DNA from 2 places in the Janibacter sp. LM genome. Region 1 is predicted to be linked to the other one. Evidence: riboswitches for the same ligand, from Rfam matches in the RefSeq annotation. Region 1 holds a riboswitch; the other holds the start of a gene.
What was found. A riboswitch is a leader RNA that binds a small molecule or an ion and turns the genes downstream of it on or off. The one in region 1 is predicted to bind thiamine pyrophosphate.
Positions count from the first base shown of each region.

Region 2: another riboswitch for thiamine pyrophosphate. It lies ahead of ABC138_RS08215 (ECF transporter S component); the one in region 1 lies ahead of thiC (phosphomethylpyrimidine synthase ThiC).

Region 1 is NZ_JBDIVG010000010.1:74,009-89,480, forward strand. It holds gene ABC138_RS06585 (hypothetical protein) at 1-302, opposite strand, end outside; gene ABC138_RS06590 (DUF3024 domain-containing protein) at 338-670, shown strand; gene ABC138_RS06595 (hypothetical protein) at 781-1,041, shown strand; gene ABC138_RS06600 (hypothetical protein) at 1,094-1,873, shown strand; gene ABC138_RS06605 (amidase) at 2,059-3,363, opposite strand; gene ABC138_RS06610 (dodecin) at 3,360-3,569, opposite strand; gene ABC138_RS06615 (hypothetical protein) at 3,653-4,327, shown strand; gene ABC138_RS06620 (VOC family protein) at 4,348-4,782, opposite strand; gene ABC138_RS06625 (zinc ribbon domain-containing protein YjdM) at 4,807-5,172, shown strand; gene ABC138_RS06630 (NADP-dependent oxidoreductase) at 5,218-6,141, shown strand; gene ABC138_RS06635 (SRPBCC family protein) at 6,165-6,608, shown strand; gene ABC138_RS06640 (methyltransferase domain-containing protein) at 6,641-7,213, shown strand; gene ABC138_RS06645 (hypothetical protein) at 7,241-7,669, opposite strand; partial or broken gene ABC138_RS06650 (helix-turn-helix transcriptional regulator) at 7,789-8,016, opposite strand; gene ABC138_RS06655 (hypothetical protein) at 8,051-8,617, shown strand; gene ABC138_RS06660 (DinB family protein) at 8,644-9,171, shown strand; gene ABC138_RS06665 (tellurite resistance/C4-dicarboxylate transporter family protein) at 9,173-10,198, shown strand; gene thiD (bifunctional hydroxymethylpyrimidine kinase/phosphomethylpyrimidine kinase) at 10,220-11,062, opposite strand; TPP riboswitch at 11,093-11,202, shown strand; gene thiC (phosphomethylpyrimidine synthase ThiC) at 11,197-12,948, shown strand; gene ABC138_RS06680 (MFS transporter) at 12,945-14,300, shown strand; gene thiM (hydroxyethylthiazole kinase) at 14,297-15,100, shown strand; gene ABC138_RS06690 (thiamine phosphate synthase) at 15,091-15,472, shown strand, end outside.
Region 2 is NZ_JBDIVG010000012.1:11,671-27,142, forward strand. It holds gene ABC138_RS08195 (LysM peptidoglycan-binding domain-containing protein) at 1-2,559, shown strand, start outside; gene ABC138_RS08200 (PKD domain-containing protein) at 2,570-3,493, shown strand; gene ABC138_RS08205 (hypothetical protein) at 3,490-4,086, shown strand; gene ABC138_RS08210 (ATP-binding cassette domain-containing protein) at 4,088-6,313, opposite strand; gene ABC138_RS08215 (ECF transporter S component) at 6,317-6,961, opposite strand; TPP riboswitch at 7,042-7,144, opposite strand; gene ABC138_RS08220 (DUF4235 domain-containing protein) at 7,272-7,559, shown strand; gene ABC138_RS08225 (NAD(P)H-quinone oxidoreductase) at 7,559-8,536, shown strand; gene ABC138_RS08230 (FAD-binding dehydrogenase) at 8,633-10,297, opposite strand; gene ABC138_RS08235 (metallophosphoesterase) at 10,370-11,884, shown strand; gene ABC138_RS08240 (glyceraldehyde-3-phosphate dehydrogenase) at 12,036-13,496, opposite strand; gene ABC138_RS08245 (sucrase ferredoxin) at 13,529-14,428, opposite strand; gene ABC138_RS08250 (cupin domain-containing protein) at 14,439-15,472, opposite strand, start outside.

The DNA of each region.
Region 1 (15,472 bases):
CTGACATCGGCTGGCAGACCTTCGGCGTACATCGCGGACTGCCACTCGACACCCGACAGGGGAGTGCCCTCAGGCTTGGCCTCGATCACACCGACGACCCTCTGGTCGACGTAGAGCAGGTAGTCGGCTCGACCGTGCCCCGTCGCCATCGTTGCCTCGCGGCGCGCGACGCCTTGGGCCGCGAACAGGTTGAGCGACCTGCTGTCCTGCGCAGACCAGCCCGCGTCGGTGAGCTGTCGGTCGATCAACACGCGGGCACGCGCCTCCGCGGCAAGGCGGTTGGCGTCGTCCCCGAGGTTCATGATGCCTCGTAGGTTATGCGCTATGGACTGGTGTCATGGCACTTCCAGAGACTGACCTTCACCGCATCCGGCTGTGGGCGCGGGAGCGCGTGCCCGAGCACCTGCGGGATGAGCTGAAGGTCGAGGCCGACGTCTCCGACCGACACGTCGACATCGTCGAGGTCAGGCCACCGTGGGACGGCGTCGGCGAGCACACCCGGTTCCCGATCGCGCGGTTGCGCTACACGAAGTCGACTGGCCAATGGGCGATCTACTGGCGCGATCGCAACCTGAAGTTCCACGAGTACAAGCGCAAGCGTCCGACCAAGAACGTCCAGGCGCTCCTCGACCACATCGAGACCAGCGGCGACCCGATCTTCTGGGGGTAGCCAGTTGGTGCCGGCGGAGGCCAGCTATCCGCCAGCCCCTGCAAATGGGCTCAATATTGCCCGGCGCGGTAGGCGCTGGTACTTTGGTACCCGAGAAGGAGGGCAGCGCTATGGCTACCGCTACTGCGCCGATCAAGGTCGACGCCGCCACTGACGAGCTCGTGTCGCACGCAGCTCACTTCATGTCCCGTTCGAAGAAGGACATCGTTGACTCTGCCGTGCGCGAGTACATCGACGCCCACCGCGATGAGATCAATGCCGGGATCAAGGTCGCGCTCGGCCAGCTCAACGGCACCGACGCCGCTGCTGTGTCGCTCATGACCGGCCTCAGCGGCGAAGAGCTCGACGACCTCGGTGGCATGCCGAAGTAACCGACGCATCGCCTTCCGCTGGACCGTCGGACCTGGCCGCTAGATTCACCACATGGTCTCGGAACCGGTCGGCGTGCGCCCAACGAAGCGCTGCCTCGGTGATCTTGGGGTTGAACTGCCAGACCTCGGGGTTCGCTTGGAAGAGATCGATCAGCCGGTCATCGCGAGCGCTCAGGCTGTCCCTGAACAGCGGGACGCCGGCGGCGCGGAGCGCGTCGTCGCGCTCACCGACCGCGTCTGGTTCAAGGTCAAGACCAGCGACCATCGCGCTGCCGTGACCGAGCTCCGCGGCACTGATCTCCCGGACTGGGTGCGCCTGAGCCGAGGGGCCTGGTGGATCGGCGCCGCTGGCCGGCGCCAAGCGGACAGCGCCCAGCGCGACTTCTACGCCACGCTCCAGCGAGAGTGCACGACGGGGAAGACGGTCTCCTCGGATCACCTGCTCCCGGCCGATTGGGACTGGAAGCGCCTCGCTGCAGAGCAAGCGGTTGCGTGGCGGCGCGAGATGAAGAGCATGGTCATCCGGCTCGTCGCGATGTCGCTGAAGAGTGGCCATCTCGCCGTCGCCGAGTTCCGAAACCATCGGATCAAGGCCCTCGTCCGGGCAGAGAACGGGCACGAGGCCTACCTCGCGATCATTGCCGAGGGAGTGCCGGACCCGCAGATGTTCGCGCTGCTCCTCGACTGCGTCCCTGGAGTTGCACCAGAAGACTGGCAGCCCGAACCGTCGCCCCTGGCCGAGATGGACCCTGGCTCGGGCGAGATCATCTGGTCGACGCTTTTCCCGTCCGAGGTCGCCAACGAGATCCTCGACCTGGACGGCGATGGCTGAGGGCCAGCGGTCCGCAAATAGTCCGCAAGAAGTCCGGCGGAGACCGATCATCGCCGACAACGTCCAACGGTCCCGAGATCGCGTTTCCGCAGGTCAGACGGCATTTACCAGCATCAGTCGGCGATGGCCAACGAGCACCGAAACCCCGCCTGATCGTTCCGCTTCAACGTCTGACCCGCACCCGCTCAGCGCGCGGCCAGCACCGCCTCGGCCGCCAGCGCCACCTCCGCGACGCGGGCATCGGTGCCGCGGGGCCCCGCGACCATGAGGCCGACCGGCAGCTCTCCGGCCGCGTGGCAGGGCAGCGAGAAGGCGCAGCCGTCGAGCCAGCTGACGGCGAAGGGGTTGCGCAGGAGCAGCCGGTTCGCGGCGAAGTAGGCCTCGTCGGAGGCCTCCAGCTCGGCGATCGCCGGCGCCACGATCGGCACCGTCGGGCACAGCACGGCGTCGAAGGGAGCGAGCGCCCTCTCGGTCTCGGCGATCCACCGCGCGCGGCGGTCCTGGATGGCGAGGTAGTCGGCCGCGCTGATCCCGTGCCCCGGCGCCATCCGCTGCCAGACGCGGGGGTCGACCTCGTCGTGACGGGAGCGGACCAGCTCGCCGTGCGCGGCGTAGCACTCGATCGGTGACAGGCCGGCCGGTTGGTTGAGCTCCGCGATCCGGCCGAGCTGCGGCAGCGGCACCTCTTCCACACTCGCCCCCGCATCGGCGAGGATCCGCAGGGCCCGCTCGTAGGCCGTGGCGACCGCCGGCTCGAGGTCGTCGAGGACGAGCGTCGTGGCAGCCGCGAGCCGCATGCCCGACAACGGACGCGCGGCCACGTCGAGCGGGTCGTCGGCCAGGACCGCGTCCAGGGTGAGGCAGTCGGCGACCGAGTGGGCGATCGGCCCGACCGAGTCCAGCGAGCGGGACAGCTCGACCGCCCCGGTCAGGGGCACCCGCCGCTGGGTGGGCTTGAACCCCACCAGTCCGCACAGGGCTGCGGGGATCCGCACCGACCCGGCGGTGTCCGAGCCCACGGCAGCGACCGCCAGCCCCAGCCCAACCGACACCGCGGCCCCGGACGACGAGCCGCCCGGGACGCGCGCCACGTCGGGGTCCGCGGGGTTGCGCGGGGTGCCCAGGTGCGGGTTCAGGCCCACCCCGCCGAAGGCGTACTCGACCATGTTGGTCCGTCCGGTGATCGCTGCGCCGGACCGGCGCAGGCGCGCCACGACGACGGCATCGGCCTCGGCGGCGGGCAGCCCCCGGCGCACGGACGTGCCGGACAGCGTGGTCTCGCCAGCGACGTCGAAGAGGTCCTTGATCGTGACCGGCAGGCCGGCCAGGGGCCGCTCGGGCCCCGGGGCGGCGGCGTCCGCCGCGCGAGCCGCGGCCAGGGCATCCGCGGCATACGTGCGCGTGAAGACGTGCGCCGCCGCCGGGTCCGTCTGCCCGCGCTCCAGGACCTCCGCGACGGTCGCCTCGGCCCCGTGGCAGCCCCCGCTCACCCTTCGTGCCGGAAGCCCAGCTTGATCGTCACCTGCCAGTCGGCGACCTGGTCGCCCTGCACGTGACCGCGGACGGACTGCACCTCGAACCAGTCGAGGTTGCGCAGCGTCTGCGATGCCTCGGAGATCGCGTTCCTCACGGCCGCGTCCACCCCGTCGGGCGAGGTGCCGACGATCTCGCTGATGTTGTACGTCCGGTTCGCCATGACTGCCTCCAGGTCGGCCCCGGCGCCGTTGCCGAGGATCAGTCCCGTCACGCTAGTGCAGGTCGCGGCCCTACGCTCGACCCGTGAGCACGTGGAGCGGTGAGCGGCTGAGCCTGCGGTACGACCCGGGTCGCGCCAGCCGGCAGCTCGTGGGCTTCGGCCTCGCCACGCTCCTGATGATCGCCCTGGGCGCCCTCGGGGTCTGGATGGTCATCGGCTCCCTCGAGCAGCTGGACCTCGCCGGCAAGATCGTCGGCTGCGGGTTCGGGATCTTCTTCTTCCTGCTGGCCCTCGCGACGGTGGTCAGTGCCGTCGAGGTGCTCACCAAGGTCCTGCGGCAGTCCCGGCAGGCCGACGCCCTGGTCGTCGTCGACGACCGCGGTCTGGACGGGCTCGTCGTCCTCGACGGGATGGTCAGCGTCGGCCAGCCCCACATCGACTGGGACGAGATCTCCTCGCTCACCCTCGGGAGCCATCTGCCGGGAGCTCGCCGCACCAACGCGCTCGCCCGGCTCGACTCCGGGTACCGCCTGCGAGCCGCGGTCCAGGGCGGCCTCGACCGCACGGCCGGCACCGGGCTCGGCATGCGTGACGGGCGGCGGTCCATCGAGCTCGAGCTCGTCGACGGTCGCAGCGCCCTGCGCGACCTCACGCTCCCGCTGTCACCGCAGTCCTTCGCCGACATCGCTCCGCGGCTCGTCGACCTCGCGCACGCCCACGACGTGGAGGTCCACCTGAGCGGGAACCTCCTGGCCTGAGGGAGCCGGGCCCGGACGGGTCAGCCGAGCTCCTCGGCCAGGCCGATGAGGATGCCCTCGGGACCACGGATGTAGCAGAGCCGGTAGGTGTCCTCGTACCGCTCGACCTCTCCCACGAGCTCGGCGCCCTTGGCCCGCAACCGCTCCAACGTCGCGTCGAGGTCGTCCACCGCGAACATCACCCGCAGGTAGCCCAGCGCGTTGACCGGCGCGGTGCGGTGATCGGCGATGACGGCCGGCTCGACGAAGCGGCTGAGCTCGAGGCGACCATGGCCGTCCGGTGTGCGCATCATCGCGATCTCGACGCGTTGGTCGCCCAGACCGGTGACGCGACCGGCCCACTCGCCGGCGACCTCCCCTTCGCCCTCCAGCTCGAGACCGAGCTCACGGAAGAACTCCACCGTCGCGGCGAGGTCCTCGACGACGATGCCGATGTTGTCCATCCTCAGGGCCATGACCTCAGGCTAGAGTCCGGACCCATGAGCGACCAGCTGCCGGCGTGCCCCGAGTGCGCGAGCGAGTTCACCTACGCGTCCGGCGCTCTCCTCACCTGCCCGATGTGCGGCCACGAGTGGTCGCCCGACAATGCGCCGGTGCCGGGCCCGGACGCGGCTGAGCCGGTGACCAAGGACGCCGTCGGCAACGTCCTCGTCGACGGCGACAGGGTCACCGTGGTCCGGGGCCTGAAGGTCAAGGGATCCGGCGGCGGCGTGCTCAAGATCGGGACGAAGGTCCGCAGCATCCGGATCATCCCCGACCGCGGTGACGGGCACGACCTCGAGGCCAAGGTGGCTCCCTTCGGCGAGATCCTCCTCAAGTCCAGCGTCGTGAAGAAGGCGGACTGAGCCCCGCGCGGAATGCGCACGCCCCATCGGGCGGTTGACCCCACCATGCGAGCGATGACCTATGACCGGTACGGCGACGACGACGAGCTGCGGATGGCGGACCTGCCTGTCCCCAAGGTCGGGCCCGGTGAGGTCCGCATCCGCGTGACCCGCGCCGCGGTCAACCCGGTGGACTGGAAGGTCATGTCCGGCGGGCTCGACGCCCTCATGGACGCAAGCTTCCCCGTCATCCCCGGGTGGGACGTGGCCGGCGTCGTCGACGCGGTGGGCCCGGACACCCCGGAGCTCGCCGAGGGCGACCGGGTGGCTTCCTACGCGCGCAAGCAGATCGTCTCCGCCGGGACCTTCGCCGAGTACGTGACGGTCATGGCCGACGACGTCGCGGCCGTCCCGGACGAGGTGGGCGACGACGTCGCCGCCGCCCTGCCGCTCACCGGGCTCACCGCGCTGCGCGTCCTCGAGACGCTCGCCGTGACGAAGGGGGACACCCTCCTGGTCCACGCCGCGTCCGGAGGCGTCGGGTACCTGGCCTCGCAGCTGGCCGTGGCCGCCGGCGCGACCGTGCTGGGCACCGCGTCGCCTGCCAACCACGACCGCCTGACGGCGATCGGGGTGACGCCGGTGGCCTACGGGGAGGGGCTGCGTGAGCGCCTCACGCAGGCGGCGCCGGACGGGGTCGACGCCGTGGCCGACCTCGTGGGCGGCGTCCTCGACGTCTCCCTCGACGTGCTGCGCGAAGGGGGGCGCCTCGCCTCGGTCGCCGACCCCACCGTCGAGGAGCACGGCGGTCGGTGGGTGTGGGTGCGCCCCGACGGCGAGCGTTTGGCACGGCTGCTGGAGGAGGTCGCCGCCGGGCGGCTCACGGTCGAGATCGACCGCTCCTTCGCCCTCGAGCAGGTGGCCGACGCCTTCGCCCTGAGCCGCAGCGGCTCCGCCAACGGCAAGATCGTCATCGCGGTCACCGACTGACGTCGCACCCTAGGGTGGGTGCCATGGACGAGACCAAGGTCGTCAGTGCCACCGCCGTCGTCGACGCGCCCCCGGAGGCGGTCTTCGAGCAGATCGCCGACCCGGCCCGCCAACCCGCGTGGGACGGCAACGACAACCTCGCCGAGGCGCCGTCGGGGCAGCGCGTCCGGGCCGTCGGTGACGTCTTCGTCATGGTCCTCACCAAGGACGGCATGCGGCGGGACAACCACGTCGTCGAGTTCGAGGAGGGGCGGCGGATCGCCTGGCGACCCGCCGAGCCGGGCAGCGTGCCTCCCGGCCACCTGTGGCGCTGGGAGCTCACCCCGACCGACGACGGCCGCACCGAGGTCACCCACACCTACGACTGGAGCGAGCTGACCGACGAGCGGCGCCTCGCCCGCGCCCGTCGCACGACGAGCGAGCGGCTGCAGGTCTCCCTCGACCGGCTCGCCGCGCTCTTCGCCTGACGGTCTCCGGGTCGGCGTCAGGAGGTCACAGGATGCAGCGTCCGGACCGGGTCGAGGCCGCGATGCGCGCCTGTCCGCGTGAGCGGTTCCTCCCCCCGGCACGTCGACGCTCGGCCCACCTCGACGCCCCCGTGGCCATCGGGCACCAGCAGACCAACTCCCAGCCCCGCACCGTCCTGGCGATGCTGCGCCTGCTCGACGTGCGCCCGGGCCAGAACGTCCTGGACGTGGGCAGCGGCTCGGGCTGGACGGCTGCGATCCTCGGCGAGCTCGTCGGCCCCTCCGGCAGCGTCCTGGGCGTCGAGCGCATCCCGCAGCTGGTGGCAGCAGCCCGGGACGCGCTCGCCCTCGACCCCCGAGCCTGGGTGCGCGTCGAGCAGGCCGAGGCCGGCGTCCTGGGGGCCCCGGACCGGGCCCCCTTCGACCGTGTGCTCGTCTCCGCCGAGCCCGACGTGCTGCCCGACGCGCTGGTCGAGCAGCTGGGCCCCGGAGGGGTGATGGTCATCCCCGTCGCGGGCGAGATGCTGCGCGTGGTGCGGGGGCCGGGCGGCGCGACCGTGACCCGTCACGGTCGCTACCGGTTCGTCCCCCTCGTCGAGGACTGATCCCGGCCGCCCGACCACCAGACGCGATCAGGCCTGGTCGGCCATGCACTGCTCGATCGCCATCCCGAGGCCCTCCTCGAGGATCGCGAAGTCGGCGTCCCCGAGGTAGGCGAAGGGCTTGACGGTCTTGCCCTGGTGGGCGGCGCCGCCCCCGGCGGTCGCCTTGCTGTGGATGAGCGGCTCCGTGGTGGTGCCGGTCTCGCTCATCCAGTGCTGGACGGCGATGTTGGCGTAGCCGGAGCACTCCGGGAGGCCGATGTCCTCGGCGATGATCATCACCCCGAGGTCGGTCAGCGGCGTCCACGGCGAGCCGTTCGTTGACTGCTGGGCGTAGGCCTTCTCGTTCCAGTCGACCTTGTAGCAGTGGTGGGCGCTGGCCGTGCTGGCGACGCCGAAGGTGAGTGCGGCCGCGCCGGCCGTGACGGCCAGGGCTCTGCGCAGGATGGTGCGTGACATCGGATGGTTCCTCTCCCCGGGCCACCGGCCCGTCCGGTGGTCACGGGTCCAAGCACACCGCTGAGCCGCCGGGCCTCGCCATGGGTACATCTACCCATGGCGCGGGGGTGGGCGGCCGGTCAACGCGTCCCGTCGTCGGAGGGCTCGAGCTCGAAGACCGGAACCTCCGCAAGCAGACCGAGCTGCTGGGCCCGGGTCACCGCGGTCAGCCGGTCGCCCACGTCGAGCTTGCCGTACACGTTGGACAGATGTCGGTGCACCGTCCGCTCTGAGCACCCGATGCGGCGCGCGATGGAGCTGGCCTTGTGCCCGTCGGCGAGCAGTCGCAGCACCTCCTCCTCGCGGGCCGTGAGCCGGGCCCCGCAGACTCGGGACGATCAGGTGCTCGGGCTCGAGGAGCTGTGCCAGACCGGCGACGACCGGTTGGACCGACCGCAGCAGGTCCAGGTCGTCGTCGTCGTAGTCCTCCCCGTACCGCCCGATGAGGAAGGCCACGAACTCCACGCCACCCCTCACCGGCAGGGCTGCGACCTGGTTGATGCCCCAGATCTCGATGCTGCCGATGCACTTGGCACTCGCCTGCCAGGCCTCTTGGCCGCCGTGGGCGCGAGCCGCGGTGGTCGGCTCGATGGCGCCGCGGCGGAAGGGGTCGAGCAGCGGGTCGGGGGCGCCGGTGATGCGCATCTCCTCGCCCATCCGACGTCGCGCGTCCGGCGTGGCGGCACGACCCACCGCCCGCACGGCGAAACCGTCGGGCGCGCCGTGGACCATGAGGCCCACGTCGGAGTGCAGACGCTCGGACAACAGGTCGACGATGACCTCGAGTCGTTGGTCCGGCTCCTGCGAGGCCCTCCCCACCCGGGTCACGAGCTCGACCACCGTCGCGAGGGCTTCGGTGGTGGGATCGTTCGCCACGCCCACCAGTGTGGTGGGTTAAGCATTCAGTAAAGAGCCCGAGTGGCACCATGGCGGGCATGGACGCCACGCCTCCTCCCGCCACGCCCGACGCCCGCGACTGGACCTTCGTCGTGGACGACGGGTGCCGGGAGTGCGGGTACGCCCCCCACGACCCCGTGCTGACCGGCGAGCGTCTGCAGACCGCTGCCCGTCGCTGGGCGACGGCGCTGCAGCGCCCGGACGCCGGCGAGCGACCGGCCCCCGGCGTCTGGTCGACCGTCGAGTACGCGGGCCACTCCCGTGACCTCGTCCGGGTCCTGCGTGAGCGGGTCGAGGCGATGCTCGCGACGCAGGGCGCTCCCTTCGCCGACTACGACGGGGAGGCCGAGGCGGTCCGTCGTCGGTTCTGGGCCGCAGACCCGGCGCAGGTCGAGCGCGAGATCGCCGACGAGACGCAGCGCACCGTGGCCGTCCTGGCCCGGGTGCGCGGCGACGACTGGGAGCGGACGGGTCTGCGCGGAGACGGCCGGCCCTTCACCGTCACCCAGCTCGCCCGCTACCTCCTGCACGACGTCGAGCACCACCTGCACGACGTCGACGCCTGACATGGACCACGTGCGCTCGGCCGTCGCGGGTCTGCCACCCGGAGCCTTCGCCTTCGTCATGGCGACCGGTATCGTCTCGGTCGGGATGGACCAGCAGGGGCGGGCCCTCCCCTCGACCGTCCTGCTCGTCGTCGCCGCGACGGCGTGGGTCGCCCTGGTGCTCGCGCTCCTCGTCCGCCTCGTGGGCCACCGCGACCGGGCGCTCGCCGACCTGCACGACCCGCGGCTCGCGTTCGGCTACTTCACGGTCGTGGCCGGGACGTGCGTGCTCGCCGTCCGACTCCTCGAGATCGCGCCCGGCGTGAGCGCCGCCCTCCTCGTCGCTGCCACGATCGTCTGGGTCCTCCTCGGCTACGGCGTGCCGTGGGCCGCCGTCCTCTCCAGGGCGGAGCGGCCCGTGCTCACGGAGGCCAACGGCACCTGGTTCATCTGGGTCGTCGGCAGCCAGTCGGTCGCCGCGGCCGCCGCCGGGCTCGAGCCCGTCGTCACCTCCGGGAGGCAGGCGCTCGCCGTCCTGGCGGTCCTCGCGTGGTCGGTCGGGGTCGTCCTCTACGCCGCCTGTGCCGTCTTCGTCGCGCTGCGGCTCGTGCTGTACCCGCTCAGCCCGCAGGACCTCAACCCGCCGTACTGGGTCTCGATGGGTGCCGTCGCGATCACCGTCGTCGCGGGCGCCAAGATCGTCGAGATGGAGTCGACGCCGATGGTGGACGCGACCTCGGGGCTCATCGCCGGTCTCGTCGTCCTGTGCTGGGCCTGGGCGACGTGGCTGATCCCCGTGCTCTTCGCGGTCGGCGTCTGGCGCCACCTCGTGCACCGCATCCCCCTGCGGTACGAGTCCACGTGGTGGAGCATCGTCTTCCCGCTCGGCATGTACGCGGTCGCCGGGATGTACCTCGGGCGGGCCGACGCCCTGCCGCTCGTCGAGGCCATCGGCGCGGCGTGGCTGTGGGTCGCCGTCACGGCGTGGCTGCTCGCGGCAGGGGCCATGGCCGTCAGCTGGGTGCGGGCCGGGCGCCGCGAGCGGTAGGACCGGCCCCGGGGACGCGGCTCACCCGCCGACCGGCGCCCGCCAGCGCTCGTGCTCGTGGAAGTGGTGCACCGGCCCCGGCCCCTGGCCGATGTCGAGCGCCTCACCGTGGCGCAGTGCCTCGGTGAGCCAGGCCTTGGCCTCGATGACCGCCGGCAGCCACTCGGGGTGCCGGGGGCGAAGGGCGGCGATCGCCGAGCTCAGCGTGCAGCCGGTACCGTGCGTCGCCCCCGTCGTGATGCGAGGAGCCTTGAGCAGCAACGGGTCCGAGCCGTCGAGCCAGATGTCGACGGACGCGTCGCCGGCGAGGTGCCCGCCCTTGGCCAGCACCCTGCGTGCGCCGAGCTCGCGCAGGCGCCGGGCCTGGTCCGCGAGCTCGTCCGGTGACCCAGCGACCGGCTCGTCGAGCAGGACCGCGGCCTCCGGGACGTTGGGCGTGATGACGTCGGCCCGGGGGAGCAGCTCGCGCACCGCGGCGACGGCGCCCTCGGCGAGCAGACGTGACCCGGAGGTGGACACCATGACCGGGTCGAGCACGACGGGCACGTCGCGCAGGGCACCGTGGGAGAGGAGCTCGTGCACGGTCTCGACGAGCGCCCGCGAGGCGAGCATCCCGACCTTGACGACGTCGATGCGGACGTCGGCCACGAGGGTCTCGACCTGGGCCCGGACGACGTCGACCGGTACGTCGTGGACGAGCGTGACCCCACGAGTCGACTGGGCGGTCAGGGCGGTGATCACGCAGGTGCCGTAGGCGCCCAGTGCGCTGAAGGTCTTCAGGTCCGCTTGGATGCCGGCGCCTCCCGACGGGTCGGATCCGGCGATGGACAAGGCGATCGGCGGCCGAGGGAGGGGGGCGCTCATGCGAGCACAGTAGCGATGTGGTTAGTGTGGTGGCACCCCCACGGGAGCTCGGGCACGAGCTGAGATCGGACTACCGCCGTCCGGACCGTCTGAACCTGTCCGGATCATGCCGGCGAAGGAAGAGGAGGCGCTGCATGCGCACACCCCTTGAGTCCGAAGTCCACCCCCAGCACCGTCGGGTCGAGGTCGTCGACCCGCACGACGAGAGCATCCGCGTGCCGATCACCGCGATCTCCTTGGCGCCGGCTCCGGACGGCACCCCCCACGAGGACGTGCACGTCTACCGGACCCGTGGGCCGGGCTCGGACCCGCAGGTCGGTCTGCCCGACCTGCGCACCGAGTGGATCCGGGCCCGCGGTGACGTCGAGGTCTATGAGGGTCGCCCGCGCGACCTGGCCGACGACGGCCGCTCGGCCGTGCGCCGCGGCGAGACCTCCCTGGCCTGGCGGGGAGGGGAGCGGACCCCCCTTCGCTCCACGCAGGGCCGCACGGTGACCCAGATGCACTACGCCCGGCGCGGCGAGATCACCGCGGAGATGCGCTTCGTCGCGCTGCGCGAGGGCTGCAGCCCCGAGCTGGTCCGCGACGAGGTCGCTGCCGGCCGGGCGATCATCCCCAACAACGTCAACCACCCCGAGTCCGAGCCGATGATCATCGGGCGGGCCTTCCTGACGAAGATCAACGCCAACATCGGCAACTCCGCGGTCACCTCCTCCATCGCCGAGGAGGTCGACAAGCTCACCTGGGCCACCCGCTGGGGCGCCGACACGGTGATGGACCTGTCGACCGGCGACGACATCCACACCACCCGCGAGTGGCTGATCCGCAACAGCCCGGTGCCGATCGGGACCGTGCCGATCTACCAAGCGCTGGAGAAGGTCGACGGCCGAGCGGAGGACCTCTCCTGGTCCGTCTTCAAGGACACCGTCCTCGAGCAGTGCGAGCAGGGCGTGGACTACATGACGATCCACGCCGGGGTGCGACTGCCCTTCGTCCCGCTGACCGCCGAGCGCGTCACGGGCATCGTCTCGCGCGGCGGCTCGATCATGGCCGGATGGTGCCTGGCGCACCACGAGGAGTCCTTCCTCTACACCCACTTCGACGAGCTGTGCGAGATCTTCGCCCGCTACGACGTCGCCTTCTCCCTCGGTGACGGGCTGCGTCCCGGGTCCATCGCGGACGCCAACGACGAGGCCCAGCTGGCCGAGCTGCGCACCCTCGGCGAGCTGACCAAGCGGGCCTGGGAGTACGACGTGCAGGTCATGGTCGAGGGGCCCGGGCACGTCCCGATGCACCTCGTGCGGGAGAACGTCGAGCTCGAGCAGGAGTGGTGCCACGGCGCGCCCTTCTACACGCTCGGCCCGCTGGTCACCGACATCGCGCCCGGCTACGACCACATCACCTCGGCCATCGGCGCCGCGGAGATCGCCCGCCACGGCACCGCGATGCTCTGCTACGTCACCCCCAAGGAGCACCTCGGTCTGCCCGACCGCGACGACGTGAAGACCGGCGTCATCACCTACAAGATCGCGGCGCACGCGGCGGACCTGGCCAAGGGGCACCCCGGGGCCCGGGTGCGCGACGACGCGCTGAGCAAGGCCCGCTTCGAGTTCCGCTGGCACGACCAGTTCGCGCTCTCCCTCGACCCCGAGACCGCGATGGCGTACCACGACGAGACCCTGCCGGCGGAGCCGGCGAAGACCGCGCACTTCTGCTCGATGTGCGGCCCGAAGTTCTGCTCCATGCGGATCAGTCAGGACATCCGTGACGCCTACGGCTCGGCCGCGGAGCAGCGTGCCGTCGTCGAGGCGGGCATGGCGGCGAAGTCCCGCCAGTTCGTCGAGCTCGGCGCCAGCGTCTACGTCGTCGGCGAGCCCGGCCGATGAGCCTCGTCCCGGGCCTGCCGCCGGCCGGGCGGGCCGCCGTGCGTGCCGGCGTCGTCGGCAACTACGTCGACCAGGTCCACATCTTCCTCCCGGTGCTCGCCCTCGCCCCCGCACTCACGACCCTCGCCGGCCCGGACGCCGGCGTCACCACCGGGGCAGTCGTCGTCGTCGCCACCCTGCTCGGTCGTCCGATCGGGTCGATGGTCTTCGGTCGCGTCGCCGACCGGGTGGGCCGCACCCGCACGACCCAGGTCGCCATCGCGGGCACCGCCGCGTGCACCCTCGCCATCGCGGCGGTCCCCTCGCACGAGAGCGTCGGGACCGCCGCGATCGCGCTCGTCGTGCTGCTGCGCTTTGTCGGGGGCGTCTTCATCGCGGGGGAGTACACCTCGGCCATCCCGCTCGCCATGGAGTGGTCGCCCCCGCGCCGCCGTGGCCTCGTCTCCGGCCTCATCATGTCGATGGCTCCGTGGGCGCAGTCGACGATCGCCTTCGCGACCGCCGGACTGATCGCGCTCCTCGGTCCTGCCGCGTACGCCGGGTGGGGCTGGCGCCTCTCCTTCGTCGCCGGGGGCCTGGCGAGCCTGGCGCTCCTCGCCTACTACTCGGCGCGCGTCGCCGACGCGCCGGGCGTCGTGCGGGAGCGCGAGCTCGCGGGCGAAGGGAGGGCCCGCACCTCCCTGGGGCTGCGCGCCGTCCTCGGCGGTGCGTATGCGGGCGCCTTCTGGCAGATGTTCGGGCTGATGAGCGGGCTGTGGCTCATGACCAACATGGTCGTCATCCTGGTCACCGGTCGGCTCGACGCGGACGCCGGTCTCGCCGGCGGTGCCGTCGCCGTCGTCATGGGCGTCGCCGCAGTCACCCAGGCCCTCGTCATGTCGACGACCGGCCACCTCTCGACGCTCGTCGGCCGCCGCCGGTTCCTCGTCGGCTGGGGACTGACGGCCGCCCTGCTCGCGCCCGCCCTGTGGGTCGCCACGATGACCGCGGGCGTCCTCCCCTTCGTCGTCGGCATCGCGCTCCTGCAGGTCGTCACGGTCTGCGGTTACGGACCGGTGGGCGCGTACCTGTGCGAACGGTTCCCCGCCCACGTGCGCTCGACCGGCTACGGCACGGCGTACTCGCTGTCGATCGTGGGACCGGCGCTGTGGCCGTGGTGGATCCCGCAGCTCGAGCGGGTCCTCGGCCACGACGGCTCGGTGGCCGCCGTCCTCGTCGTCGCGGGCCTGCTCGTCGCCGGGTGCGGTGCGCTCGGCCCACGGCTCGCGCCCGCGGACCTCGACCGCGACCTCGCCCGGGTCGTCGCGGGTGAGCGCGTCGACGCGCGGGCCGCGGTGGGGGCCGGCAGATGAGCGACGTGGACGACCTGCGGCCCCGGGTCGCCGCCGCGGTCCGGGCGCTGCGCGAGCGAGCGCCCCTCGTGCACGGCGCGACCGGATCCGTGACCCGGGCCCTCGTCGCCGACGGGCTCCTCGCGGCCGGCGCGCGGCCCATGCTCACCGAGAGCGCCGCGGAGGCTCCGACCCTCGTCACCGTCGCGGATGCCCTCCTGGTCAACCTCGGGTCGCTGAGCACGGACGGCATGGTCGGATTCCTCCCGACGGCGCGGACCGCGGCCGAGCGCGGCGTGCCGTGGGTCCTGGACCCGACGGCGATCGGCATCGCGCCCGTGCGCACGCCCCTCGCCCGCGAGCTGCTCGCCCTGCGACCGTCGGTGGTCCGCGGCAACGCCTCCGAGGTCCTCGTGCTCGCCGGCGGGACGACGGGGGGCCGCGGCGCCGACAGCACCGCCTGCCCCGAAGCGGCCGCCCGCGCGACCCGGGCGCTCGCCCTCGACCACGCGTGCGTCGTCGCCGTCTCCGGTGAGGTGGACCTCGTGACCGATGGCCGGCGCTCCGCCCGGATCTCCTCGGGGACACCGCTGCTCACCCGGGTCACCGGGACGGGTTGCCTCCTGGGGGCGCTGACGGCGGCACACCTGGCGGTGGCGACCCCCTTCGTCGCAGCGGTGGCCGCCACCGCCCTGCTCACCGTGGCGTCGGAGCGGGTGGCACACCTGCGGCCCGGGAGCTTTCGCGTCGGCCTCCTCGACGCGCTCGACGAGGTGGGCGCGGACGAGGTCGCGGGGGAGGTGCGGCTGGCATGGGGCTGATCGACTGGCGCGCGTACCTCGTGACCTCGGGCGACGGGCCGGCCACGGTGGCCGCCGCAGCGGCGGCTGCCGCCGCAGGAGCCGGTGTCATCCAGGTGCGGGCCAAGCACCTGCTCGCCGGTGAGCTGCTCGACCTCGTCATCGACGTGGCCGGGGCGGTCGCCGCGGTGGCGCCGGCCACCCGCGTCCTCGTCGACGACCGCGCCGACGTCGCCCACGCCGCCCGCCGCCACGGTGCACCCGTGCACGGGGTCCACCTCGGGCAGGCCGACCTGCCCGTCGCCGCGGCCCGGGCACTCCTCGGGAGCGATGCGCTCGTCGGGCTCACGGCGGGCACCCTCGAGCACGTCCGCGAGGCGGAGTCCCGCAGGG
Region 2 (15,472 bases), on a different contig from region 1:
TGGATCTCACCCGGCCAGACCCTGCAGCTGCCCGCTGACGCAGCGAGCGACACCGCTCCCTCGGAGGACACCCGCACCGTCGAGGCGGGCGACACCCTCTGGGACATCGCCGAGGACGAGCTCGGGTCGGGCGACCGCTACACCGAGATCGTCGATGCGACCGGCTCGGTCGAGCAGCCGGACGGCGACCGCCTGACCGACCCCGACCTCATCAAGCCGGGCTGGACCCTCCAGCTGCCCGGCGACGGGGACGCCTCGGCGACCACGACGCCGCCCGCCGCCGACACCACCGCCGACTCCGCCGCCGACCCCGCTGCGAAGGACGCCACGACGGGTGCGGCCGGTGCCGGCGCCGGGTCCGGCGCCACCATCCACACCGCGGCCGCGAACCTCGGCAGCGACACCGCTGCCGACACCACCGCGGACGACGCCGACGACACCGACCGGGGTGCGCTCGACCCGACGCTCGCCGGAGACCCCGCGGACGAGTGGGGCAGCACCGTCCTCGGCCTGTCGGGCCTCACCGCCGCCGGCCTCGTCGCGCTCGTCGACCTGGCGCGGCGCCGCCACGCAGCGCGGCTGGGCACGCCCGACCGGTCCGACCCGACCGGGCTCGAGCGGGACCTGCGGCTCGCGGCCGACCGTCACACCGCCGAGACCATCGACCTCGCGCTGCGCCACGTCGCCGCATCCGCAGCAGACGCCGGCCGCGCCCTGCCCGGGCTGTACTCGGTCCGCATGACCCGCGAGCAGCTCGACGTGCAGCTCGCCGACCCCATGCGGCTGCCGGCGCCGTGGACCTCCACCGCCGACCCGCGGCTGTGGACCCTCGCCGTCGACCGGGCCGTGACGCTCGACCGGCAGGCACTCGCCGAGGTCGCTGCCCCCTTCCCGTCCCTGGTCGTCGTCGGCCAGGACGACGAGGGCGCCCAGGTCCTCGTCAACCTCGCGCAGGCCCGCACCTTCGCGGTCGTGGGTGCCGGCGAGCACACCCGCGAGACCCTGGCCGCGATGACGCTGGCGCTGGCGACCGCCCCGTGGTCCGACGCGACGACCGTCACGGTCATCGGGGGCGATGCGTCCCTGGAGCAGGTCATCGCCTCCCCCCGGGTGCGCTTCGTGCCCGACATGGCGACCTACACCCTCTCGGTGGAGGTCCAGATCAGCCCGACGGCCCGCGAGGTCATCATCGTCAGCGGCGACCTCGACGCCCGCGACCGCCGCCGACTCGACACGGCCGTGGCCTCCTCCCCCCGCGTCGCGCTCGCACACGCGGCGACGAGCGCCCCCGACGGTGCGGACGCGCTGACCATCGCCGACGACCCGAGCACCGCGGTCCTCTCCCCGGCATACCTGCAGCTGCACCCGCAGCGCCTCAGCGAGCACGACGCCGCCCGGCTCGCCGACCTCTTCGCCCTCGTCGCCCCGTCGACCGACCGCTGGGCGCCCCCCGACGGCGAGCCGACCCTGGCGAGCATCGGCGAGGCCGCGGCCGCCATGGGCGCGCCCGGCATCATCGTCAACCCCTCCGCCGACCTGCCCGTCGACGACGCCCCCACGGTGCGCCGCTCGCAGTCGCACGACCGGGTCGCCCACGGGACGCCGGTCCGCTGGAACACGCCGGTCCACACCCCGGTGGCGCAGAGCTCGTCGACGCCGGGCGACGACGTCCCGACGGTGCGCCGCACCGGGGGCCTGGACCTCACCGCCCTGGCGAGCGCGCCCCACTGGTTGTCCAACCAGATCACCCCGACCCCGGGTACGCCGTTGCCGCCGGTCATCGCCTTCCCGGAGCGGGTCCGCGAGCTCGCCGCCCCGACGCACGCGCCGGTCCTGCGCGTGCTCGGGCCGGTCGACATCGACAACGTCGGTGAGGTGGCCGCCGCCCACCGCATGCGGCTCACCGAGCTCGCCGCCTTCGTCAACCTCCACCCGGGCGCGAGCGGCAGCGAGGTCGACGACGCCCTGTGGCCCAACCGGGCCCAGCACGACCACGTGCTCGTGCGCAACCGCGCGCTCACCGGCCTCGGCGAGTGGCTCGTGCAGACCCCTCTGCCCGACGCCGGCCGCACGGCCGCCGAGGGTCTCGTGAGCGACTGGGGACTCTTCCGCGGGCTCGTCCCCGGCGACCCCTCCGTCGCCGGGACCGACCACCTCGAGCAGGCGCTCGGCCTGGTGCGTGGCCGCCCCTTCGCCGGGGTGCACCCGCGCCACTACGTGTGGGCCGAGGCGCTGCGGGCCCAGATGGTCTTCGCCATCACGACCACGGCCACCGAGCTCGCCCGACGGCTCCTCATGGCCGGCCGCTGGGCGACCGCCCTCGACGCGACCGTCGTCGGCCTCACGGTCGAGCCCGGGGTCGAGGCCCTGTGGCGGATGCAGCTGCTCGCCGCACACGAGCTCGGGGACCTGCCCGCCGTGGAGGCCGCGGCGGTCGGCCTCGCCGACTGCGCGCGCCTCGCCGACCGCGAGCTCGAGGCGGCCTCGCTCCAGCTGCTCGCCACCCTGCCCGAGCTCACCGCGGCGCAGACGCGGACGACCACCCACCACGCGGTCTGAGGAGGCCCACATGTCCGCCCCGACCCTCTTGCGCCGCGAGCGGCTCCTCGGCGTCCTCGGCGTCACCCTCCTGCTGCTCGTCACCTCGCTGGCCACCGCGCCCCCGAGCGACGCGGGCATCTGCCAGAACTTCGGGCTCAACGCCAGCTGCCGGATCATCTTCGGCGGTGAGAAGAGCAACGGCGACGGGGGCAAGGGCGGCGGCGGCAAGGTCATCCCGCCGTGCAACCGCGGAGCGCCGGAGCACGAGGCCGTCCCCTGCGAGAACGCCGTCGGTGGCTCCTGGAGCAACGAGCGGCAGTGCTACGTCCTCGCCGCAGACCCCCAGCCCGACCCGTCGGACCCCCTGTGGCAGCGCAGGGGCAAGCTCTACACCTGCTTCGGCCTGGACGACGAGGGCCAGGTCGTCCCCAAGGACTCCTTCTGGTCCGTGCGCGAGCCGCGCACCGACAGCCCGGGCAACCTGCAGGAGGACCTCGAGCGGGGCGTGCGGACCAAGTTCCGCGCGATGTACCCCGGTCTGGCCCCCAACCCCGTGCCGATGCACTCCCGCTTCGACGGCTGGCGCATGGCTCCCGTCGGCCTGTGGGTGTGGATGTGGCCCCGCGCCCCCTTCGACTCCCAGTGGGGCCCGATCGAGGCGACCGATGAGTCGACGGGCTACTACATCAACGCACGCGTGAGCCACGTCGTGTGGGAGATGGGGGACGGCACGACGAAGTCCTGCGGGAAGAGCCCGGCCTTCATGCCGTACATGCGCGACCGCACGCCGACCTGCGGGCACAAGTACAAGAAGCCCGGCAACTACCTCGTGCGGGTCACGACGCACTGGAAGATCGACTTCCGCGACGCGGCCGGTCCCGACAGCACGACGCTCTCCTTCCCGCAGTCCCTCTGGGTCCGCATCGGCGAGAACCAGGTGGTCACCAAGTGACCCGACGCCACGCGGGCACCACCCCCTTCGTCCTCGTCGCGGTCGCCGGGCTCCTCCTCTCCGGGTGCGGCGAGGAGTACCCGGACGAGACCATCGACCGGCAGCTCGTCAGTTCGAGCACGACGACGCCCCCGACCGGCGAGGAGGTGGCCAAGGAGCGCGCCCGCGGGGCCGTGTACCAGTACGTGAGCGGCCGCAACACCGTGCTCAGCGACCCCGGGAGCTACCGCGACACCTCCTCGATCGGCTTCGCCGAGGGGCGCGCGGCCACCTCGGTCGTCGCCGAGGCCGGCGAGCTCGATGTCGAGCACCACCGGCTGTCGGGCCAGGCGAAGCTCACCGCCGACCCCGAGGCGACCGACATCGACCTGGACCCGCCCGCGAAGGGCGGGGCGGCGGTGGCCCCCTTCGTCGAGGTGCGCGGGTGCATCGACGAGAGCGCGACGTACGCGGTCGACGCGAGCGGCGCCAAGGTCGAGGGTTCGCAGGGGCCGGGCCCGCACCCGGTGCGCTTCCACGTCATCAACCGGCAGTGGCCCAGCCCGTCGGGGTGGCAGATCGCCTGGTTCGAGGAGCTCAAGGGCTCCTGCTGAGTCAGGCCCGCGCGGCGAGCGCGACCACGACCGGGACGAGCGCGGCCACGACGACGAGGGTGTCGGCCCGGGTCCACGGCGCCCGTGAGACCCAGGTGCGCCGGCCCGCCGTCGCGAAGCCCCGGGCGTCCATCGCCACGGCGAGGGTCGCGGCCGACCCGAGCGAGCGCAGCAGCATGCCGAAGGTCGAGGCCCACAGGTGCGCGAGCACCGACCCCGGCCGTCGCCACGTGATGCCCTGGCCGCGCAGCCGGCGCGCCCACCCGATCTCGGCCCACACCTCGCCGAAGGACTGCACGCGCTGGAGCGCCGCGCCGAGGGCGACGACCGGCCGCGGCGGCAGCCGCAGCCGCTGGGCGAGGTGGTCGGCGAGGTCGTCCGGGTCGACGAAGGCGAGGGTGATCGCCGAGGGGACGACGATGACGAGCAACCGTGTCGCCGCGGACAGCGCCGTGTCGACCTCGCGCGCCCCGAGGAGCCAGGTCGACCACCCGACGCCGAGAGCACCGAGGAGCGCCGGGACGAGCCGGATACCGAGCGCGCGCCACCGCGCGGCGTCGGTCCACCCGCCGCCCGACCCGCGCAGGTTGGCCAGACCGACGAGTGCACCGAGAGCGAGCAGCCCGAGGATCGCGAGCGAGACCTGCCAGCCCGGCGAGAGGACCGCGGCGACCATCGGCAGGGCGGCAGCGGCGAAGAGGGAGAGCGGACCGCAGCGCGACAGGACCGCACGCGGGGTGGTCCGGGGCGGCGCCGCGGGCGGTGGCACGACGGGCCTGGTCTCGTCGACGAGCGCGACGAGGTCGGCGTCGTGCGTGGCGGCGACGACCGCGCCGCCGCGGGCGCGGTGCGCGAGGAGGAGCCCGGTCACGGCCGACCAGGTGCCCCGGTCCTGGCCGACAGTCGGCTCGTCGGCGAGCACGGCGGCCGGGCCGTGGGCGAGGGCGGCGGCGACGGCCAGGCGGCGCTGCTCGCCGCCGGAGAGGGTCTGCGGGTCGGCGGACTCGAGGTGCGCGAGGCCGAGCACCTCGAGCAGGTGACGGGCGCCCCCTTCGTCCGGGGCGCCGAGGGTGGCGCCCGTCAGGGTCACCTCGTCCAGGACCGTCCGCGCGAGGAGCGCGCTCGAGCTCCACTGCGGCACCCATCCGATGAGCGGCGCGACCTCCGTCGCCGGCAACCCGGCCACGTCCCGGCCGTCGCCCGTCGTCACGCCCCCGGACGAAGGGGGCAGGAGCCCCGCGATCGCCGCCAGCCACGTGCTCTTGCCCCCACCGCTCGGCCCGGTGAGCGCCGTGGCCCGGTGGGCCCGGAGGTCGAGCGGGGCGTCCGTGACGAGGGCGGTGCTCACCTCGCTGCTGCCGTCGAGGCGGCTGCGCCGACGCTCGACGACGAGGGGGTCGACCGTGATGACCGGGTCGGTGGCCGGGACGGCGAGCGGCCCGAGGTCGATGGCGAGCGGCTCGGGTGCGGGCACGTCGGGCACCCAGATGCCGTCTGCGGCGAGGGCCTCCCCATGGTCGGCCAGGACGGTCCGTGGTGGTCCGTCGTGGTGCACCCGGCCGTCGCGGCCGAGGACGAGCAGGCGGTCGACGTGCGGCAGCCACGGCCCGAGCCGGTGCTCGACGACGACGGTCGTGACGCCGGCGGCGCCGCGGACCACGGCCTCGCGCACCCGGGCGGCACTCGCGTCGTCGAGCATGGCGGTGGGCTCGTCGAGGAGCAGCAGCGCGGGGTGCAGGGCGAGGGCGCCGGCCAGCGCGAGGCGCTGCGTCTGCCCGCCCGAGAGCGCGCCGGTCGGGGTGCCGGGGTCGAGGTGGTCGAGGCCGACCGCGGCGAGCGCGGCCGCCACGCGGGCGGGCATGTCGGTGGGGTCGACCGCGACGTTCTCCAGGCCGAAGGCCACGTCCCGCTCGACGGTCGCGGCCACGGTGCCCGAGCCCGGCTCCTGCAGGACGAGCCCGACGGTGCCGGGCCGTTCCCCGGGGGCCCGCCCGTCGACCCGGACGGACCCGGTGAGGTCACCGGAGTCGACGGTGAGCAGCAGGCCGGCGAGGGCACGCAGCAACGTGGACTTGCCGGACCCGCTCGGCCCGACGAGCAGGACGCGCTCGCCCGGGTCGAGGGTGAGGTGCAGGTCCCGCAGGACCGGCTCCCTTCGTCCGACGGGGCGCCAGGTGAGGCCCTCGACCTCGACCCGCCCCCCGCCGGCCGCATGGTCAGCGGGCACCGATCAGACGGCCCGCCGCTCGAGGAGCTCCTGCCCGGGCGGGAAGGGGTTGAGCGCGCCGGCCCGCGCGAGCGCCCGGGTGAGCAGCCACCCGCCGAGGCCGGCGACGACGAGACCCGAGACGACCATGAGCGGGAGGTAGGCGAGCTTCCAGGTCCAGGTCCAGTCGGTGAAGTAGTACGCGATCTCGTAGACCCACTCCAGGGGCGCTGACAGCGCACCGGCGAGGACCGCGACGGCGGGGCCGAAGGCCTTGTAGGCGAAGATCGCGAAGGCGATCTCGGCCCCGAGTCCCTGCGCGAGCCCGGAGACGATGGTCGTCACGCCCCACTGGTTGCCGAAGAGGGCCGAGACGATCGCGGCGATGAGCTCGCAGGCCAGGGCGGCACCGGGACGGCGGACGACGAGGCCACCGACGATCCCGGCGATGAACCAGAAGCCGACGAAGAGCCCGAAGAGGGGCTGGAAGGCGAGCCCGAGCGCGGAGATCGGGCCGTTGTAGAGCAGGCCGTAGCCCCAGTAGGCGACGCCGAAGGCCACGCCGAGGAAGGCGATGGTCAGCAGGTCGACGGTGCGCCACCGCATGAGCGGGCGGGTGGCGAGGACGGTCGCGGTGGCGCGCTCCGTCGAGGACGTGGTGGTGGTCATGATGGGTGCATCTCCTGTGTCGTAACCCACAGGGAGGGCCGTGGTCGTCGACGCGACCGCAGGGTCGTGCCGGCGACGACGTCCCTTGAGACTCGACTCCCTACGCCGGTGCTAGCCGGATCAGGTACGAGGGTCTGCGGTTGCCCGCACTCTCAGCGCTGCTGCGCTCCCCTGTCGTGCCCGACCAGCATACCGAGGCCGGTGGCCCCGGCGGACCGGGAGGGCGTCCTGTGGCAGTGTGGGACCCGTACCGGGTGGGCGAGTCCGTCGACCACCGATCGACGTTGAAGGGAACACCGACGTGGGCAACATGGTCTGGAAGATCCTCGGCACGGGCTCGGCGATCCTGGCCGGCATGGTCGCGAACAAGATCGTGCAGATCATCTGGTCGCGCGCCGGCAGGGACGAGTCGATCGACCCCAACAACCCGGAGAACCCGATCGGTGAGGCGATCGCCTTCGCCGCCCTCGCGGGCCTCGCGATGGGTCTGGCGCGCACGATGGCCACGCGCCAGGCGGCCCACTTCTACAAGAAGTCGGCGGGCCACCTGCCCGACGCGATGCGCAACCTCGAGGGCGAGCTCGACAAGGTCTCCTGATGCGCGGCATCTCCATCACCGAGCCCGGTGACGCCGACGTCCTGCAGGTCACCGAGGTCGACGCGCCCGTGGCGGGTCCCGGCGAGGTCGTCGTCGACATGGTCGCTGCGGGGGTCAACCGCGCGGACGTCATGCAGCGCCTCGGGCACTACCCGCCGCCGAAGGGCGCCTCCCCCCTGCCGGGCCTCGAGGTCTCGGGCACGGTCCGCGAGGTCGGCCCGCAGGTCGAGGGTTGGTCCGTCGGCGACGAGGTCTGCGCCCTCGTCGACGGCGGCGGCTACGCGGAGCAGGTCAAGGTCCCCGCGGCACAGCTCCTCCCCGTGCCGAAGGGGGTCTCCCTCACCGACGCCGCGGGGTTGCCCGAGGTGGCGTGCACGGTCTGGTCCAACGTCTTCATGACGGCCAACCTGCAGCCCGGTGAGGTCTTCCTCGTGCACGGCGGGTCCTCCGGCATCGGCACGATGGCCATCCAGCTCGCCACGGCGGCCGGGGCGCGCGTGGCGGTGACGGCCGGCTCGCAGGACAAGCTCGACGTCTGCCGCGAGCTGGGCGCCGAGATCCTCGTCGGCTACAAGGAGCAGGACTTCGTCGAGGAGGTCCGGGCCGCGACCGACGGCCACGGCGCCGACGTGGTCCTCGACCTCATGGGGGCGAAGTACCTGCCCCGCAACGTCGACGTCCTGGCCACGTCGGGGCGTCTGGTCGTCATCGGCCTCATGGGTGGCCGCAAGGGCGAGCTCGACCTCGGCAAGCTCCTCAGCAAGCGGGCCGCGGTCATCGCGACCTCCTTGCGCGCCCGACCCGCTGAGGAGAAGGCGGCGATCGTCGCCGCGGTCCGCGAGCACGTCTGGCCGCTCATCGAGGACGGCGCGGTCCGCCCGATCGTCCAGGGCACGCACCCGCTCGACCGGGCGGCCGACGCCCACCGCGAGCTCGAGGCGAGCGGCCACATCGGCAAGATCCTGCTCACCGCCTGACGCGACCCCTCCCCCTTCGCATTGCCCTAGGGGAATGCAGCCGCGAGCCCGCATTCCCCTAGGGCAATGCGGGCTCCCGCGGCCGGACGAAGGGGGTCAGTCGCCGAGCTCGGCGCCCATCGCCCGCCCCGCGGTGCGGCCGGAGAAGATGCACCCGCCGAGGAAGGTGCCCTCGAGCGCGCGGTAGCCGTGGAGGCCGCCGCCGCCAAAGCCGGCCGCCTCGCCCGCCGCGTACAGCCCGCGGACCGGCTCCCCGTCGTGCCCGAGGACCCGCGCGGACAGGTCGGTCTCGAAGCCCCCGAGGGTCTTGCGGGAGAGGATGTGCAGCTTGACGCCGACGAGCGGTCCCTTCTTGGGGTCCTGGAGCTTGTGCGGCGGGTAGGCCCGCTTGGAGATCTTGTCCCCGATGTAGCTGCGGGCCACGCGCATCGCGGCGACCTGGGCGTCCTTGGAGTAGGCGTTGTCCAGCTGCGCGTCGCGCTCGTCGAGCAGGCGCTTGACGTGCGCGACGTCGAGCTGCGGCTCACCGTCCTCGACCAGCCCGTTCATCTGCGCGACGAGCTCCTCGACCGTGTCGGCCTGGACGAAGTCGGCGCCGTGGTCGAGGAAGGCCTGCATCGACGGCGTGACGTCGGCGAGCGAGCGCTTGCGGATGACGCCGCCGATGTCCTTGCCGGTGAGGTCCTGGTTCTGCTCCGACCCGGACAGCGCGAACTCCTTGCCCGCGACCGACCGGTTGGTGACGAACCACGAGTGGTCGTGGCCGGTCCGGCGCAGGTGCTCGAGGGTGCCGAGGGTGTCGTACCCCGGGAGCAGCGGCGCCGGCAGGCGGTTGCCCTCGGCGTCGAGCCACATGGAGCTCGGCCCGGGCAGGATCCGGATGCCGTGACCGGCCCAGATCGGGTCCCAGTTGCGGATCCCCTCGACGTAGTGCCACATGCGGTCGCGGTTGATGAGGCGCCCTCCGGCGGCCTCGGTGATGGCGATCATCCGGCCGTCGACGTGCGCGGGCACACCCGTGACCATGCGCCGGGGCGGGGTCCCGAGGCGCTCGGGCCAGTTCTCCCGGACGAGGTCGTGGTTGCCGCCGATGCCGCCGGAGGCGACGAGCACGACCGGCGCCCGCAGCTCGAATCCGTCCACGGGGTCGCGGTTGGTCGCGACACCGCGCTCGGCCGGGTCGGCCGCGAGCCGGACGCCACGGACGCCGACGACGGCACCCCCTTCGACGACCAGCTCGTCGACGCGATGGCGGTGCGCGTAGGTGACCAGGCCCCCTTCGCGCGCCTCCTCGACACGACGGACGAAGGGGGCGACCACCCCCGGTCCCGTCCCCCACGTGATGTGGAACCGAGGGACCGAGTTGCCGTGGCCGTGCGCGGAGCCGTCGCCGCGCTCGGCCCAGCCGACGATCGGGAACCAGCGCATCCCCTGCTCGTGGAGCCAGGCGCGCTTCTCCCCGCCGGCGAAGTCGAGGTAGGCCTGCGCCCACCGGCGCGGCCAGTGGTCCTCGTCCCGGTCGAATCCGGCGGTGTTCATCCAGTCCGAGTGCGCGAGGTCCGCGGAGTCCTTGATGCCCAGGCGACGCTGCTCGGGGCTGTCGACGAAGAACAGCCCACCGAAGGACCAGTGCGCCTGTCCCCCGAGGTTGGCCTCGCTCTCCTGGTCGACGAGGAGGACCCGTCGGCCGGCATCCGCGAGCTCCGCGGCCGCGACGAGCCCGGCCAGTCCGTGGCCGACGACGATGGCATCTGCGTTCATGCCGTGAGCCTAGACGCGGTTACCGACAGGTAGCAATGTGGGTGCCAGCGGCCGTCTGCCTACAGTGGGGCGGTGCGATGGACCGAGCTGATGCGACGCGCCGGCATGGCCGCGCTCGTGGCCGCCGCGACGTTGGCCGGTGGGCTCGTCACCGCCGCGCTGTGGCCGGTCACGGTCGAGACCGGGTACTACGCCGCCGACGTGCGGCTCGCCCCCGGGTGGGGCGACCGCTCGCGGATCGGGACGGACACGGTCGTCGGGAGCGTGTCGGCCCGCTTCTCCGGGCTGGCCCCGGGCGTCGACGTCGCGCCGCGCGTCAAGCCGGAGATCACCGAGCTCGTCCGCTCCGGCGACCTCGACGCCAGCGCCCTCGACGTCGGCCCCGACGAACGCACCCGGGTCATCCGCGAGGCCGCGACGGGCGTCGGCCTGCGCTTCGCCGCCGGTGCCGCGCTCGGGCTCGGCGTCGTCCTCCTCGGCGTCGGCCTGCGGCGACGGGGACTCCCTTCGCCCCGGACGGCGGTCGGCTCGCTCACCGTCGCCGCCCTCACGTGCGCGCTCTCCGGGGTCTCCGCGCAGCGCACCTACCAGGCCGACCGGCTCCTCGCGCTCGACTCGACCGGGCTGCTCCAGCTGGCCATCGCCAACCGCGGCCTCCTCGACGACGTCGAGCAGCGCGCCGACCAGGCGACCCCCTACCTGCGCAACCTGCTCGCCCTCTCCGCCGCGATGCAGGACGAGTACGCGCCCGAGGAGGTCCCCGGCGGCGAGGCCCTGCGCGTGCTGCTCGTCTCCGACATCCACTCCGCCAACCAGTACGCGCTGATGCGCACGATCGTGCAGGAGCAGGACATCGACGTCGTCATCGACTCCGGCGACCTCATCAACCTCGGGCACGTCGAGGAGGCCCGCCTGAGCAACCTCTACCGCTCGATCACCTCGCTCGGCGTGCCGTACGTCTTCGTCGCGGGCAACCACGACCGCAGCAGCCCGAGCGACACCGCGCTCCTCGACGAGCTCGCGGGCACGCAAGGGGTGCAGCTGCTCGAGCCGGGCGACGGCGGCTACCGCGAGGTCGACATCGGCGGCCTGCGGATCGCCGGGTTCAACGACCCGAGGTACTACGGCGACGCCGACGACGGCACCACCGACGCCCAGGGCGCGGCGCGTGACCGGTGGCTCGAGGCGCTCGGCGAGCAGGAGCCGCCCGACATCACCGTGTCCCACGAGGCACCCGCTCTCGACGACGCCCCCGGCCGGCTGCGCGTCCACGGGCACGGCCATGTCCCGCTGCTCGACGGCAACCGGCTGCAGGTGGGCACCTTCACGGGCGGCGGGACGCTGTCGCACTTCGTCGGTGGGCCCGACGCCGAGCTCGTCGGCCAGCCGAGCTCCTTCGACGTGCTGACCTTCGACTCCTCCTGCCGCGCCCAGCGCCTCGTGCGCTACCAGTACCGCTCGGTCATCGAGGGCCGGCCGAGCTTCGACTCGCTGTCGGTGCTCAACGCCTCGCGGATCGTCGAGGACCCGGCCGAGGGACGCACCTGCGGCGGCGACGAGCTGAGCGTCCGCCCCCTTCGTCCCTGAGGTGGGGTGGCGGGGGCGCGAGTCCCACTGGCCCCATGATTATCGGGTCACCCGTTAAACCCCCGCTCAGCAAGAGTTTGAAACTCTTGCGAACCCGAGGTTTCTCGGGTGACCCGATAATCTTGAGGCGGCGCGGCCTCCCCGCCGCCGCTCAGACCGCGGGGAAGACCGGCGGGTGGACCGCCGCGATCTCCTCGAGGACGCGCACGACCTGGCACGAGTAGCCGAACTCGTTGTCGTACCAGACGTAGAGGACGACGCGGTCGCCAGCGGTGATGGTCGCGCGGCCGTCGACGATGCCCGCGTGGCGGTTGCCGACGAAGTCGGTGGAGACCACCTCGGGGCTGTCGATGTAGTCGAGCTGCTTGTGCAGGTCGCCGTAGAGCGAGGCCTGGCGCAGGAAGTCGTTGAGGGTCTCGCGCTCGACCGGCTTCTCGAGGGTGAGGTTGAGGATCGCCATCGACACGTTGGGCGTGGGGACGCGCACCGAGTTGCCGGTGAGCTTGCCCTCGAGCTCGGGCAGCGCCTTGGCGACCGCCTTGGCGGCACCGGTTTCGGTGAGGACCATGTTCAGGGCCGCGGAGCGGCCGCGACGCTCACCCTTGTGGAAGTTGTCGATGAGGTTCTGGTCGTTGGTGAAGGAGTGGACGGTCTCGATGTGGCCGCCGACCACGCCGTACTCGTCGTTGATGACCTTGAGCGTCGGGACGATCGCGTTGGTCGTGCACGAGGCAGCGGTGACGACCTTGCTGTCACCGATCATCGCGTCGTTGATGCCGCTGACGATGTTGGGCAGGCCGCCCTTGCCCGGGGCGGTGAGCAGGACGCGCGAGACGCCGGGGCACTGCAGGTGCTGGGACAGGCCCTCCTCGTCGCGCCACCGGCCGGTGTTGTCGACGACGATCGCGTCGTTGATGCCGTACTGCGTGTAGTCGACGCTCGAGGGGCTGTCGGAGTAGATAACCTGGATGAGCGTGCCGTTGGCGAGGATCGTGTTGTTGTCCTCGTCGACCGTGATCGTGCCGGGGAAGGACCCGTGGACCGAGTCGCGGCGCAGGAGGCTGGCGCGCTTGGACAGGTCGTTGTCGGCACCGCGGCGCACGACGACGGCGCGCAGGCGCAGGCCCTGGCCGTTGCCCGCGTGCTCGATGAGGATGCGGGCGAGGAGGCGGCCGATGCGGCCGAAGCCGTAGAGCACGACGTCGGTGCTCTGGCGGCTACCACCACCGGAGCCACCGCCGACGACGTCACCGAGCTCGGCGCGCAGGAAGTCCTCGAGCGCGAGGCCCTCACCGGTCTCGAGGCGACGGCGGTGCAGGCGGGCGATGTCGACGGAGGCCGGACCGAGGTCGAGCGCCGCGAGCGCCTCGATCATCGGCAGCGTGTCGTCGAGGGTCAGCTCGACGTCGACGCGGCGGGCGAAGCGGTGCGCCTTGAGGATCTCGGTCGAGGACTGCCCGATGAGCGGCCGGCCGTGGATCGAGGTGACCACCCCGTGCTCCCGGTAGAGGCGACCCACGGCGGGGATCATGGCCTCGGCCTTGGCCTGTCGGTCTGCCCAGTCGGCGAGATGCTCGTCTGCTGCGTCGGTGGTCTGCGGCGTCGTCGTCATGGGCGCCGAGAATAGTCGCTCGCGTGGATGGGTCAGACGCCGGATCCGTCGGTCGGACGCACGTCGTACAGGGCCTGCTGCTTGGGCACCCCGGCGCAGGTGAGGACGTGGGCCTCGGACATCGTCCGGGTGACCCGGCGAAGGGAGGTCCTCCCGCCCGCCGTGACCGTCACCCGCCACGTCTCCTCGCCGATCGGGTCGACCTGCGGCACAGCGATGTCCGCCAGCCGGACCTCACCCTCGCGCAGCACGTCGTGGACGGCGGCCTGGGCCGCCGGGTGCCACGAGCAGCGACCGCGCCACCGCTCGAGGTCGACCCGTCCGTCGAGGTGGTCGAGCACGACCTGCGGGGCGGTGTCACCCTCGAGGCGCCCGTACATCGAGCCCTCGGGCAGGATCGTCACGTTGCCGGCGAAGCGGTCACCGCCGAGGTGGGTCGTCTCCCAGACGGCACCGGGCAGGGCGTCGTCGAGCACGGCCGCGACGACGCGGCCGTCGATGGCGCAGCACACGTCCTTGCGTCCGTGCGTGCACACGAGGAAGAGCGGCTCGGCGCTCGGGGAGGGCAGGTCGTCGAAGCGCCCGGCGAGCTCGACGAGGTCCTCGGGCCGCTCCCACGTGGCCCGTCCGACGAGCCCGCGGCGCACGTCGACGAGGAAGACCGGGTTGCCGTCGGCCGCGACGACCTCGCGCTCCTGGCGGCCGTGCCGCCGGATGAGCTGGAGCCGGGCGCCAAAGCGGTCGAGCGCCGCCGCGAGGGCGTCGCCCACCTCGGTGAGGGGCGGGGCGGTGATCGGTTTGACCGGCCACGGGCCGGGGTGGGTGACGAGCATCCAGTACCGCGCCGGCACGGCCGTGCCGACCGGCACGTCGCCGCGCTCACGGGCGGCGATCGAGCACCGGACGTGCTCTGCGGAGGGGTCGGGGCTCACCTCGGCGACCCTACGCGGGCGGAGCGGTGAGCGGGACGGCCACCCCGGCCACGACGAGGCGCCGCGCGAGCGCCGGGTCGAGCCGGGCAGGCTCCTCGGCCACCAGCCACGTCGTGACGGCGTCGGCCTCGGACGCGTCCAGGGGCAGGCGGCCGGCCCGGCTCACGAGGACCGCGCCCTCCCCGTCGGGCTCGAGGGCGGCGCGCAGGTGCTCCCGGGGAACGACGACCGGCTCACCCGCGAGGGCCTCGGTGGTGGCGACGGGCGCGACGGGCGCCGGCCGCTGGGCGGCGCGCTGGCGGGGGGCGAGCTGGGCCGCGACGGCCGCCTCGTCGACGGCGGCGACCGCGTCGAGCAGGGCAGCGCGGACGACGGCGAGGTCGTCGACGAGGTCGTCGGGGTCGGCGACGTCCACCCCGGGGCGAAGGGGGGTCCGCGCCTCCGCGCGGGCGGCCACCCCCCTCCGTGCGGCGTCGAGGACGGCCTCGGCGAGGTGCCCGCGGTGCCAGACGTGGACGCCGACGGTGAGGTGCGTGCTCACGCCGCCGAGCGCCTCGGCCGCGTGCAACCAGCCGCGCGGGACGTAGAGGACGTCGCCGGGGCGGAGCGTGACGAGGAGGCGCGGCTGCTCCTGCGCCGCCTGCTCGACCGGGGCGCGGCGGTCCTGCCAGGGCTGGGTGCGCAGGGGGTGCTCGAGGACGGGCGGGTGGAGGCGCCAGGTCTTCTCACCGCCGCACTGGAGCACGAAGACGTCGTGGACGTCGTAGTGCGCGGCGAACCCGCGGCTCTGCGGCGGGGTGACGTAGGCGTTGACCTGCACGGGGTGCCCCAGGTCCGCAGAGAGGTCCTGCGCGAAGTCCAGCACAGGCGGGTGCGTGCGGTGCAGCCCCTGGAGCACGAGCGTGTGGCCCTCCGCGAAGAGCCGCAGCAGCGCGGTGTCGTCCAGCTGGTCCGCGACGCCTGCCCCGACGCCACCGCCGCGCGTGAACTCCGCGTCGGCCAGCGTCTGCCCCTCCCGCGCCACCCGGAGGAAGGGGGTGCGCA